Regions from separate parts of the Lysinibacillus sp. FSL M8-0216 genome, predicted to be linked through region 2. Evidence: riboswitches for the same ligand, from Rfam matches in the RefSeq annotation. Region 2 holds a riboswitch; each other region holds the start of a gene.
The links. Region 2 has a riboswitch for cobalamin ahead of MKX57_RS21305 (iron chelate uptake ABC transporter family permease subunit). Riboswitches for the same ligand answer to the same signal wherever they lie in the genome.

Region 1 (3,284 bases), 1.8 Mb from region 2:
TTACAATCCCGAATTATGTTTTAGAGGTGAAAAAATTGAAGCTACTAGAAGTGAGAAATATTGAGAAGAACTATGCACATAGACCGTTCATATTCAAGCGAAGACAGGATGCTCCTGTATTACAGAAAGTATCATTTTCACTTCAGGAGGGGGAATGCTTAGGGATTGTTGGACAAAGTGGCTCAGGAAAAAGCACATTGGGCCGAATTATATTAGGAATGGAAAGGCCAACAGCCGGTGAGATTCTATTTCAAGGGGTTAATCTTTATGATGCCACTAGCCAACAAAAAAAAATGATACGGAGAGATTTACAAGCAGTCTTTCAAAATAGCTATCATTCATTAAATCCAAAGCAGACCATTTTTCAAATTTTAGAGGAACCGTACCTAAATTTCGAGCATTATAGCTCAGCTGAGAGACATTATAAGGTAAAGGAATTACTTGATCATGTAGAGTTAGACAAATCTATTACCGAAAAGTATCCCTCCCAGCTTAGCGGAGGACAACAACAGCGTGTTAACATTGCAAGAGCGCTTGCCTTACACCCAAAATTAATTGTTTTAGATGAAGCCATTAGTAGTTTAGATATGATTTTGCAAAAACATATCATTCAATTACTACAGACACTACAAAAGGATTTGCAACTTGCATACATTTTCATTTCTCATGACCTACAGGCTACACGCTTTATTTCAGATCGCATCCTTGTCATGCAAAATGGTCAGCTAGTAGAGGAAAGTATGAAAGGTGAACCATTTAAGCATTCCGCATCACTTGAGCTATACAACGCGATTTTACCCACTCACCCTCGCGAAAGAATTCACAAGAATACTTTAGAATGAACTGGAATGTCTTTGCGAAGAAAGTCCTTATTAAAATTCTTACATTGTTATTTGGAAAGCTTCGTAAAGGAGCTTTCGAACCCCCATATTTTACCCTCTAGGTTGTTTAAGAGAGCGACCATCCTCTGTTCCATATTATTCGGAAGTTCTTCCTTACTGAAATAAGTGAGGCTTAAGCTCTCACCATCTTTCATTTCCAATACACCCCTTACATGTTTAGCCCTATACAGGTGAATGACTGTATGGATTTCATCGCCATTCGGATAACAGTAGTAATAATCAGGTCCTGAAAAAACACCGATAAAATCAAACTCTGTAGCCACGAGTCCAGTTTCCTCATAAAGTTCACGAGCAGCAACCTGCTCTAATGTTTCGTTTATTTCCATTGAGCCGCCAGGTAATCCCCAATCCAACGAATCTGAACGATGTTGAAAGAGTATCTTCTTATCATCATTAACAACAAGAACTGTCGAACCGACGCTTATAATCGGTCTATTACCGATAAGCTTTCTTAATTCTGTTATATAGCCCATCCCGTCACTCCACGTTTCATCGTTATGCAAAATAATTCGCTTTTTTAAAGTAGACTTCATAAATATAGCTTCATTGGGATTGATTAACAATCTTTTTTTGAGCGAAATAATGCTTAAATATGCAGAATAGTTCGTCAAAAATGAAAAATAGCTTTTTATAATCAGTCTTTTCTGAATTTTACCTATATTGATTGTTTGGAAACCTCTATGTTAAGGTAAAAAGACAAATTGAATATGCTAAATTTTGGTGGTTCAAATGGGTTTGATTCCATTTGATTAAAAGGGAAGTTGGTGTGAGTCCAACACTGTCCCGCAACTGTATGTAGGAGTTCCATAACGTGGCCACTGTTTTGTTCATCAAAACGGGAAGGTGTTATAGGAATGTTGATGATAAGTCAGGAGACCTGCCGCTAAATAAGCATCAATTGACCTACGAGGATAGGGAGGTGTTAGCTACTGTATGGTGATTGTGAATGGATGTAAGTTCACTGTTTTTTGTTCTGTCATACTTTTGTAGATTAACAACTTCTAAAGGGGTAGAAGTTGTTTTTTTGTTGTTCTTTCGAGTTTGAATGGTAACGCTTACAAGAATGATTAAACAAAGGGGTTGTAATTCATGGAGTTAACGTATTCACCAGGTCTTGATGGAGTTATTGCTGCGGAAACAAAACTGTCTTTCTTAGACGTAGTAGGAAGCCAAATTGTTATACGGGGCTATGATTTGATTGAACTATCTCAGCGATATTCCTATTTAGATATTGTCCATTTATTATTGCACGGAAACCTACCAACTACTGAGCAACAAGCTGACTTACAAGATAAATTGAAAGAAAACTATCACGTTCCACAAGAGCTTTTTCAAATTTTCAACTTATTACCAAATGGGACACATGCTATGGACGGCCTTAGAACTGGAATTTCAGCGTTAGCAGGGTATGATCAGCACATCAATGATCGTTCGACTGAAAAGAATGTAACACGAGCATATCGACTTTTAGGCGGAATGCCCAATATCGTTGCGAATAGCTACCGTGTATTAAATGGTCAAGAGGTAGTAGAACCGGATAGTGAGCTTTCATATAGTGCTAATTTTTATTACATGATTACTGGAAGAAAACCAACACCATTAGAAGAGGAAATTTTTGACCAATCACTTGTTTTATATAGTGAACATGAAATGCCGAATTCGACCTTTGCTGCTCGTGTTATTGCCTCCACACAATCCGATCTGTATGGTGCTCTAACTGGTGCTGTCGCATCATTGAAAGGAAATTTGCATGGTGGGGCGAACGAGGCAGTCATGTATATGCTGCTTGAAGCTAAGACAGTGGAAGGCTTTGAAGCGATGCTGAAAAACAAGCTCAAAAATAAAGAGAAAATAATGGGCTTTGGCCATCGTGTCTATATGAAAAAAATGGACCCAAGAGCGCAGATCATGAAAGAAGCTTTGTATAAATTATGCTTGGAGCAAGGGGATGACCGCTTATATCACATGTGTGAAGCTGGTGAAAAAGTGATGGTGGAGGAAAAAGGCTTGTATCCAAATTTAGATTATTATGCTGCGCCAGTGTACTACATGCTGGGCTTACCAATTGAATTATATACGCCTATTTTCTTTGGCTCTCGAACGATTGGTTTATGTGCACATGTGATCGAACAACATGACAATAATCGATTATTTAGACCTCGTGTTCATTATATAGGCGAGCGTCATAACCTTGAAGAATTGTCGGTATAATCAAGTTTTAACAACTCGCCATAGAGCTGATGGACATTCTGACCAATGCCCATCAGCATACTAGTATATCAAATTCATACCTTGAAAGGAAGATATAGATGATTAAAACGAATGAAAAAACGATGACAGACCAGCTTCTTGTTGATATTGCGGATTACGTATTAAACACAA
Region 2 (3,284 bases):
GCCACCTGATGTTGGATCATAAGAAATGATATAGGCTGTAGTTTTATAGGCACCAACAATCGTCGCTTCAGCACCCTTCATCCCCTCCATATGCCCATCTGTAATCATAGCGGTACTTCCAACCGGAAATGCTGGATCTTCAGCTTTTCTTAATGTAGCCGGTACTTCTGCTGAGCTAGAATGGTTCATTGAGGAGTGATCCATTTCTGTTTGTTGCTCTGTCTCAGGAGTATTATCTGAAGTTGAGGAAGGCTCCGTTTTATCTTCAGAACAAGCGGATAAAGTAAGTAAAGCAACTGCTGATAATAGTCCACCTGACCATCTTTGCTTGAATGTCATATGAGATCCTCCTTTCTATTTGCCCTTACTGTAACAAACAAATATGCAGAAATGATGGACATTAATTATTACAAAAAACTTCTTTAGTCTATTGACTAAAGAAGTGGATGGAAGCGCTATTGAATGGGCATGATTTTCAATGTTTTTTGTAGTCGGTACGCTAAAATACCAGCGAAAATAGCTAAAACAATATCTTTTGGGAGTGGGGGAATCATCCAGAGCCACGCTAATTTATAGGAAAAATCCTCTGGCGCACTGGCCCATAGTTTATACGCAATAAACATCCAGTTTGTACCTACTAAATAATTGATAGCAGTTGCGATGAATGCGGCTAGCATATAGCTTTTCTTTGTACCACTTCGCTCTACCATTAAACCGGCAACATATGCTGCTAAAATAAAGGTGATAATGAATCCAAAAGTAGGGCTTAATAGTTGACTGAACCCTCCACCAAAGCGAGCAAAGACAGGTGCTCCTGCTAATCCAATACACATATAGACTGTGCAGGCAAGCGCTCCCTTCCTACTACCCAAAATAAGTCCGGCTAAAATGGCAAAAAAGGTTTGTAGAGTAATCGGCACTCCTCCCACTGTCATAAAGGGCACAAAGGAAGTTATATTGGCACCGATCATCATGAGGGTAGAAAATATTCCAATATAGGCAATATCTACCGTCTTTAATTTTGGATGACTTTGTTCTGATACTGTTGACATGACTTCACCTCTAATTTCAAAGTATTTATCGTTAGTGTAAAAAACTAAAACAAATGTGTCAACTTAATTATAATTGTAGGTTAACTTAAGTGTGTTGGAAATTCCTTGTAGACTAACTATCTATAAAAATGTATGATAGAATCGTCATAATTTTTTAACTTTACATACTATTGGTGTGACATTTTAAACAATGTCACTTAAAAGGGAAGTCGGTGGAAGTCCGACGCTGTCCCGCAACTGTAACGAGGAGTCCTATCATGTTTATTTGCCACTGTTAAAAATGGGAAGGCTATTTATAGGATGATGAATCGAAGTCAGGAGACCTGCCAATAAGTAATACCTGTAATGCCCACGAGGATGCAAGCAATTACGGACAATAGCTGGATTTTCTGACTTTGTTTATTCGAGGGTATTTTTGTGCGTATTTTTGCATGAAATGCCCTTTTTTTATTGAGTGCCAACTGAAGTAAGATCATCTGACCTACATTATGCGAAAGTATATTTAATTGCTTCATTCATCATCTTAGTAGGAGTTTAATGAATGAATAAAAAATTTATGTTATTTTCTTTAGTGCTTCTTTTAGTATTAATTGTATCCATGACATTTGCTGTAATGGTTGGATCTGTTTCGGTGACGCCATTATATGTATGGAAAGTAATTCTTTCGAAAATACCCTTTATACAACAAACGATAGAGCAAGATTGGAGTCGCTCACAGGAAATTATTATTTGGCAAATAAGAGTACCCCGCGTCATCCTTGCCGCAATTGTAGGAGCGGGTTTAGCCATTGCAGGGGCAGCGATTCAGGCACTTGTACGAAATTCCATTGCAGATCCATATATTTTAGGAATTTCTTCAGGAGCAGCAGTTGGAGCAACTTCAGTAATTATTTTAGGTGCTTTTTCATTTTTAGGTATCTACGCACTTTCTGTATCAGCCTTTATAGGGTCTTTGCTCGCAATTGGTTTAGTGTTTTTCTTATCGCGCGTAGGTGGCCGTGTCTCGATTTTTCGCTTGCTATTGGCAGGGATGGCAGTTTCCTTTATATTAACTGCCATTTCTAATTTTATATTAATGATGTCAAAGCAAGAGGGAGCTTTAAAGGCTGTTATGTTTTGGATGTTAGGCAGCTTAGCGGGAGCAAAATGGAATAATATTATTATTCCGGCCTCCATCTTTTTCATTGTGTTCGGGCTTTTATGGCTATTCTATCGAAATTTAAATTTGCTATTACTTGGGGAAGAGGCTGCGGTAACATTAGGAGTGAATCTTCAACAATTTCGCATACAGCTCATTTTACTTGTCTCACTTTTAACGGGGGTACTTGTAGCAGTGAGCGGTTCTATCGGATTTGTGGGATTAATCATTCCGCATATAGTACGATTAATTGTTGGTTCTAACTATAAATATGTAATACCGGTCAGTGCTTTATTAGGAGGGATTTTCTTAGTTTGGGCAGATGCATTAGCTCGAATTATTATTGCTCCACAGGAAATGCCAATCGGTATTATTACAGCCTTTTGTGGGGGACCGTTTTTCATTTGGTTACTCCGTCGTAATAATTATTCTTTCGGTGAAGGAGATTAACTTCCATGACATTAGAAGCAAAACAAGTATCATTCTCCATTTACGATCAGCGAATACTTCACGAGGTAAGTGTAAAAATAAAGGAAAAGCAATTTGTCGGGTTAATTGGCCCCAATGGTAGTGGGAAGTCGACATTGCTTAAAAATATGTATCGTCTCCTAAAGCCAGAAAGTGGGACAGTCTTGTTAAATGAACAAGATATTTTAAAGCAATCTAGTAAAGCCATTGCTAAAAATTTAGCCGTTGTTAGTCAAGAAACACCCGTATTATTTGACTTTACTGTTCATGATTTAGTCAGTATGGGAAGGACTCCACATAAAAAGCTATTAGAGCTTGATCAGGAGCAAGATTTTCAAATTGTAAAAGATGCTTTGAAGCAAACGGGCATATTGCACCTAGCGAAACGAAGCTTTAGCTCACTTTCCGGTGGGGAGAAGAAGCGTGTTATGGTGGCAAGAGCACTCGCTCAGCAAGCACAGGTCCTTATATTAGATGAACCAACAAATCATTTAGATATTCAACATCAACTTCAACTGATGGACTTAATTCAAACTTTGCATCTAACAGTAGTAGCCGCTCTCCATGACTTGAATATCGCCGCTATGTACTGTGACCAAATTTATGTTTTACAGCGCGGACGCATT
Region 3 (3,284 bases), 1.7 Mb from region 2:
AGTTTGTGAAGAATTGTTTTTAAACTAAAGGAACAGATAGTTCAACAAGAGTTTACGTATCAAAAAGCTAGAAAGAGACTGAAAGGGAGTATTACTAATGAATAATAACTTTATTGAAAACATTCAATCGCTTTATTCCGACCTTTCCATTGAAGACATTTATCCTAATGAAATTGGACAGAATAATGATGTGTTAATTGTAAACAAATCTTTGGTTTTTAGGTTTCCAAAATATAAAATTGGAATCAATCAATTAAAAAGAGAGACGGAAATTTTAAAATACATTAAAGGTACCATTTCAACTCCTATTCCGAATCCAATTTATCAATCTTTTGAAGAGTTAGAACCAGGTAAGGTCTTCACCGGATATCATCTAATAGATGGTGTTCCTTTGTGGAAGGAAAGTTTAATAGGTGTGAAGCGTGTTGATTTAGTTAAAGGGTTGGCAAAACAACTTGTTTCTTTTCTTGTAGAACTTCATTCTATATCAGGAGAAAAAGCAAGTCGAGATTTGAAACTAAAGGTTCGTAATCCTCATGAAGAGATGTATAACTTGTATAATAAGATTCGAAATAAATTATTTCCTTTTATGAGAAAAGACGCTCAACAGGAAATCTCACAATCTTTTGAAACGTTTTTAAACGGGAAGGCATTCTCCAATTTAGATATAACGCTTATACACGGAGATTTCGGTGCATCTAACATTTTGTGGGATCCAGAAACAAGTATGATTTCTGGGATAATAGACTTTGGTGGTTCGGGTTTAGGAGATCCAGCGTATGACTTTGCTGGAATACTTTCTAGCTATGGTGAGGATTTTTTTGATATGTGTATTAACCTATATCCTAATGGTCAGGAAATTTCTGAACGAGTTAAATTTTATAAAAGTACATTTGCTTTACAAGAAGCATTGCACGGGATTGAAAATGGAGATAGACAGGCTTTTGAAGCTGGAATTAAAGATTATAAATAGTTTTCTTGTACAATTAATGTGGAATCAGTTCAATTAATATAAGGCATTATCACTAAGAGCCCAATTGTTGATAATTAAAAACAGAGTAAATAGATAAAGTTTTATGTAAAAACAATTTCTACTATTCTGAAATATATGGTATAGTATGGGCATAACTGAATATAGTGTAAGAAATGGTGCCAGATGAAAGTCTGGCTTAAAAGGGAAGTCGGTGCAAATCCGACGCTGTCCCGCAACTGTAATTCGGAGCAAATCACAAATGCCACTGGGAAACCGGGAAGGCTGTGAGGCGTGTTGATGAGAAGCCAGGAGACCTGCCAATTTCTAGTACACACCAAATACCTACGTGGAAATAGGTGGTGAATAGTGACCAAAAAGGCACTGTGCGATAACAAGTGATTTTACGAAAATTCTACTTTTTCGTATTGTTTTTGTCTTAATAAATTTACCATGCAGCCATTTTCCGAGAAGGGGAATGGCTTTTTTTTATGCTACTATTCTGTATTCCAGAGCAAAGTCCACTGGTTTTCATATAGAGCCACTGAATCTAGCATGGGATGACACAAATTTGTAAGAGCAAGTAACCATAAACTTATTGATGAAAGGGAGATTAAATATGACTTATACTAGTACACTCATTGGCTATCCATATATCGGAGATGATCGCGAATGGAAGAAGGCGTTAGAAGCATTTTGGCGTCAAGAACGAACGGAAGAGGATTTTCAGGAAACCCTAAAAAGTATTCGGTTATCGCGGATTGAAAAGCAGCTACAATCTGGCATCGATATGGTGACAGTGGGGGATTTCACATTGTACGATAGAATGTTAGATACAGCCTTAATGTTTGGCTTAGTACCCAAGCGCTTTAACTGGCAAGGTGGAAGGGTAGATTTACATACCTACTACAGTGTAGCGAGAGGCAATCATTCAGCAGTAGCTAGTGAAATGACCAAATGGTTTAATACCAACTATCACTACATTGTCCCTGAATATGAAGGGCAACCGCTGCAACTAACTGAAAATAAGGTATTGGCCGACTTTTTAGAGGCAAAAGAAGCGTTCGGTATTATTGCGAAGCCGACACTTATTGGCCCCTATACATTTTATAAGTTAACTAAGGGCTACAATAAATTAACGCAGGTCGAATATTTATTAGCTCTATTACCTCTCTATGCTCAGATTATTCAAGAATTAGTAGATGCAGGTGCCCAGTGGATTCAATTAGAAGAGCCTTCTTTAGTGACGACACTCGACTCAGCAGAACGGAAGCTAGTACAGGAAATCTATGCTCAGTTAGCGACAACCGTTCCAGCAGCAAAACTAATGCTACAAACATATTTTGAAGCATTATGCTCCTATGAAACATTGATTACATTGCCTGTCCAAGGGTTTGGTTTAGATTTCGTACATGGCTATAAAGGGAATATGGAGTCCCTTCGAAAATTTGGTTTCCCTCAGGATAAAGTTTTAGCTATTGGTATTGTTAATGGTCGTGATATATGGCGTTCCAACCTAGCGGAGGCTAACGCCACGATTCAAGCTATTGAAAAGCTTAGCGATGCTAAGGAATTGTGGATTCAACCCTCAAGTAGCCTTCAACATGTGCCAATATCTACTTCACTTGAAAAGAAGCTGGACCCTGTTCTCAAACAAGCACTGGCGTTTGCTGATGAAAAAATCGAAGAGCTTATTGAGCTCACTAAATATAGAAAAAATCAAGACGGAACGCTACGTCATAATTTCTCAGCAAGTATGAAGGCCATTGAAGCACTAAAAAATCATTCAATTCGTCAAAATAAGATTATCCAACAAGCCGCTCAATCCTTATCAACAAAGGATTTTGAGCGACATAATGATTTTAGTCAACGTCAAAAAATACAGCAGCAGGCATTAGGACTACCCCTTTTCCCAACAACGACAATTGGCAGCTTCCCTCAATCTGATGAGGTGAAGAGAAATCGTAATGCTTGGCGAAAGAAACAATTGTCGAATGAAGACTATGAAGCATTTATTGAACTGGAAACAAAGCGCTGGATTCACTTGCAGGAGGATCTTGATATGGATGTACTAGTTCATGGAGAATTTGAACGGACAGACATGGTTGAATATTTCGGTGAGAAATTGACGGGCTTTGCCTTTACTGAAAAAGCATGGGTTGTTTCGTATGGCTCTCGCTGTGTGAAGCCTCCAATTATTTATGGAGATGTTGCATGGTCTTCAGCCATTACCGTGAAAGAGTCTGCGTATGCCCAAAGCTTAACGAAGCGCTTTGTAAAAGGGATGCTGACAGGGCCAGTGACCATTTTAAAT

Region 1: linked by a shared signal. The riboswitch ahead of mmgD (citrate synthase) and the one ahead of MKX57_RS21305 (iron chelate uptake ABC transporter family permease subunit) in region 2 are both predicted to bind cobalamin.
Region 3: linked by a shared signal. The riboswitch ahead of metE (5-methyltetrahydropteroyltriglutamate--homocysteine S-methyltransferase) and the one ahead of MKX57_RS21305 (iron chelate uptake ABC transporter family permease subunit) in region 2 are both predicted to bind cobalamin.

The regions. Positions count from the first base shown of each region.
Region 1 covers NZ_CP152007.1:2,534,370-2,537,653, reverse strand. Annotated here, with positions in the region: gene MKX57_RS12395 (ABC transporter ATP-binding protein) at 1-24, shown strand, start outside; gene MKX57_RS12390 (dipeptide/oligopeptide/nickel ABC transporter ATP-binding protein) at 27-842, shown strand; gene MKX57_RS12385 (NUDIX hydrolase) at 890-1,375, opposite strand; cobalamin riboswitch at 1,607-1,802, shown strand; gene mmgD (citrate synthase) at 1,992-3,113, shown strand; gene MKX57_RS12375 (bifunctional 2-methylcitrate dehydratase/aconitate hydratase) at 3,212-3,284, shown strand, end outside.
Region 2 covers NZ_CP152007.1:4,285,189-4,288,472, reverse strand. Annotated here, with positions in the region: gene MKX57_RS21315 (YdhK family protein) at 1-339, opposite strand, end outside; gene MKX57_RS21310 (biotin transporter BioY) at 456-1,052, opposite strand; cobalamin riboswitch at 1,207-1,398, shown strand; gene MKX57_RS21305 (iron chelate uptake ABC transporter family permease subunit) at 1,594-2,640, shown strand; gene MKX57_RS21300 (ABC transporter ATP-binding protein) at 2,646-3,284, shown strand, end outside.
Region 3 covers NZ_CP152007.1:2,542,935-2,546,218, reverse strand. Annotated here, with positions in the region: gene MKX57_RS12420 (aminoglycoside phosphotransferase family protein) at 98-973, shown strand; cobalamin riboswitch at 1,131-1,310, shown strand; gene metE (5-methyltetrahydropteroyltriglutamate--homocysteine S-methyltransferase) at 1,590-3,284, shown strand, end outside.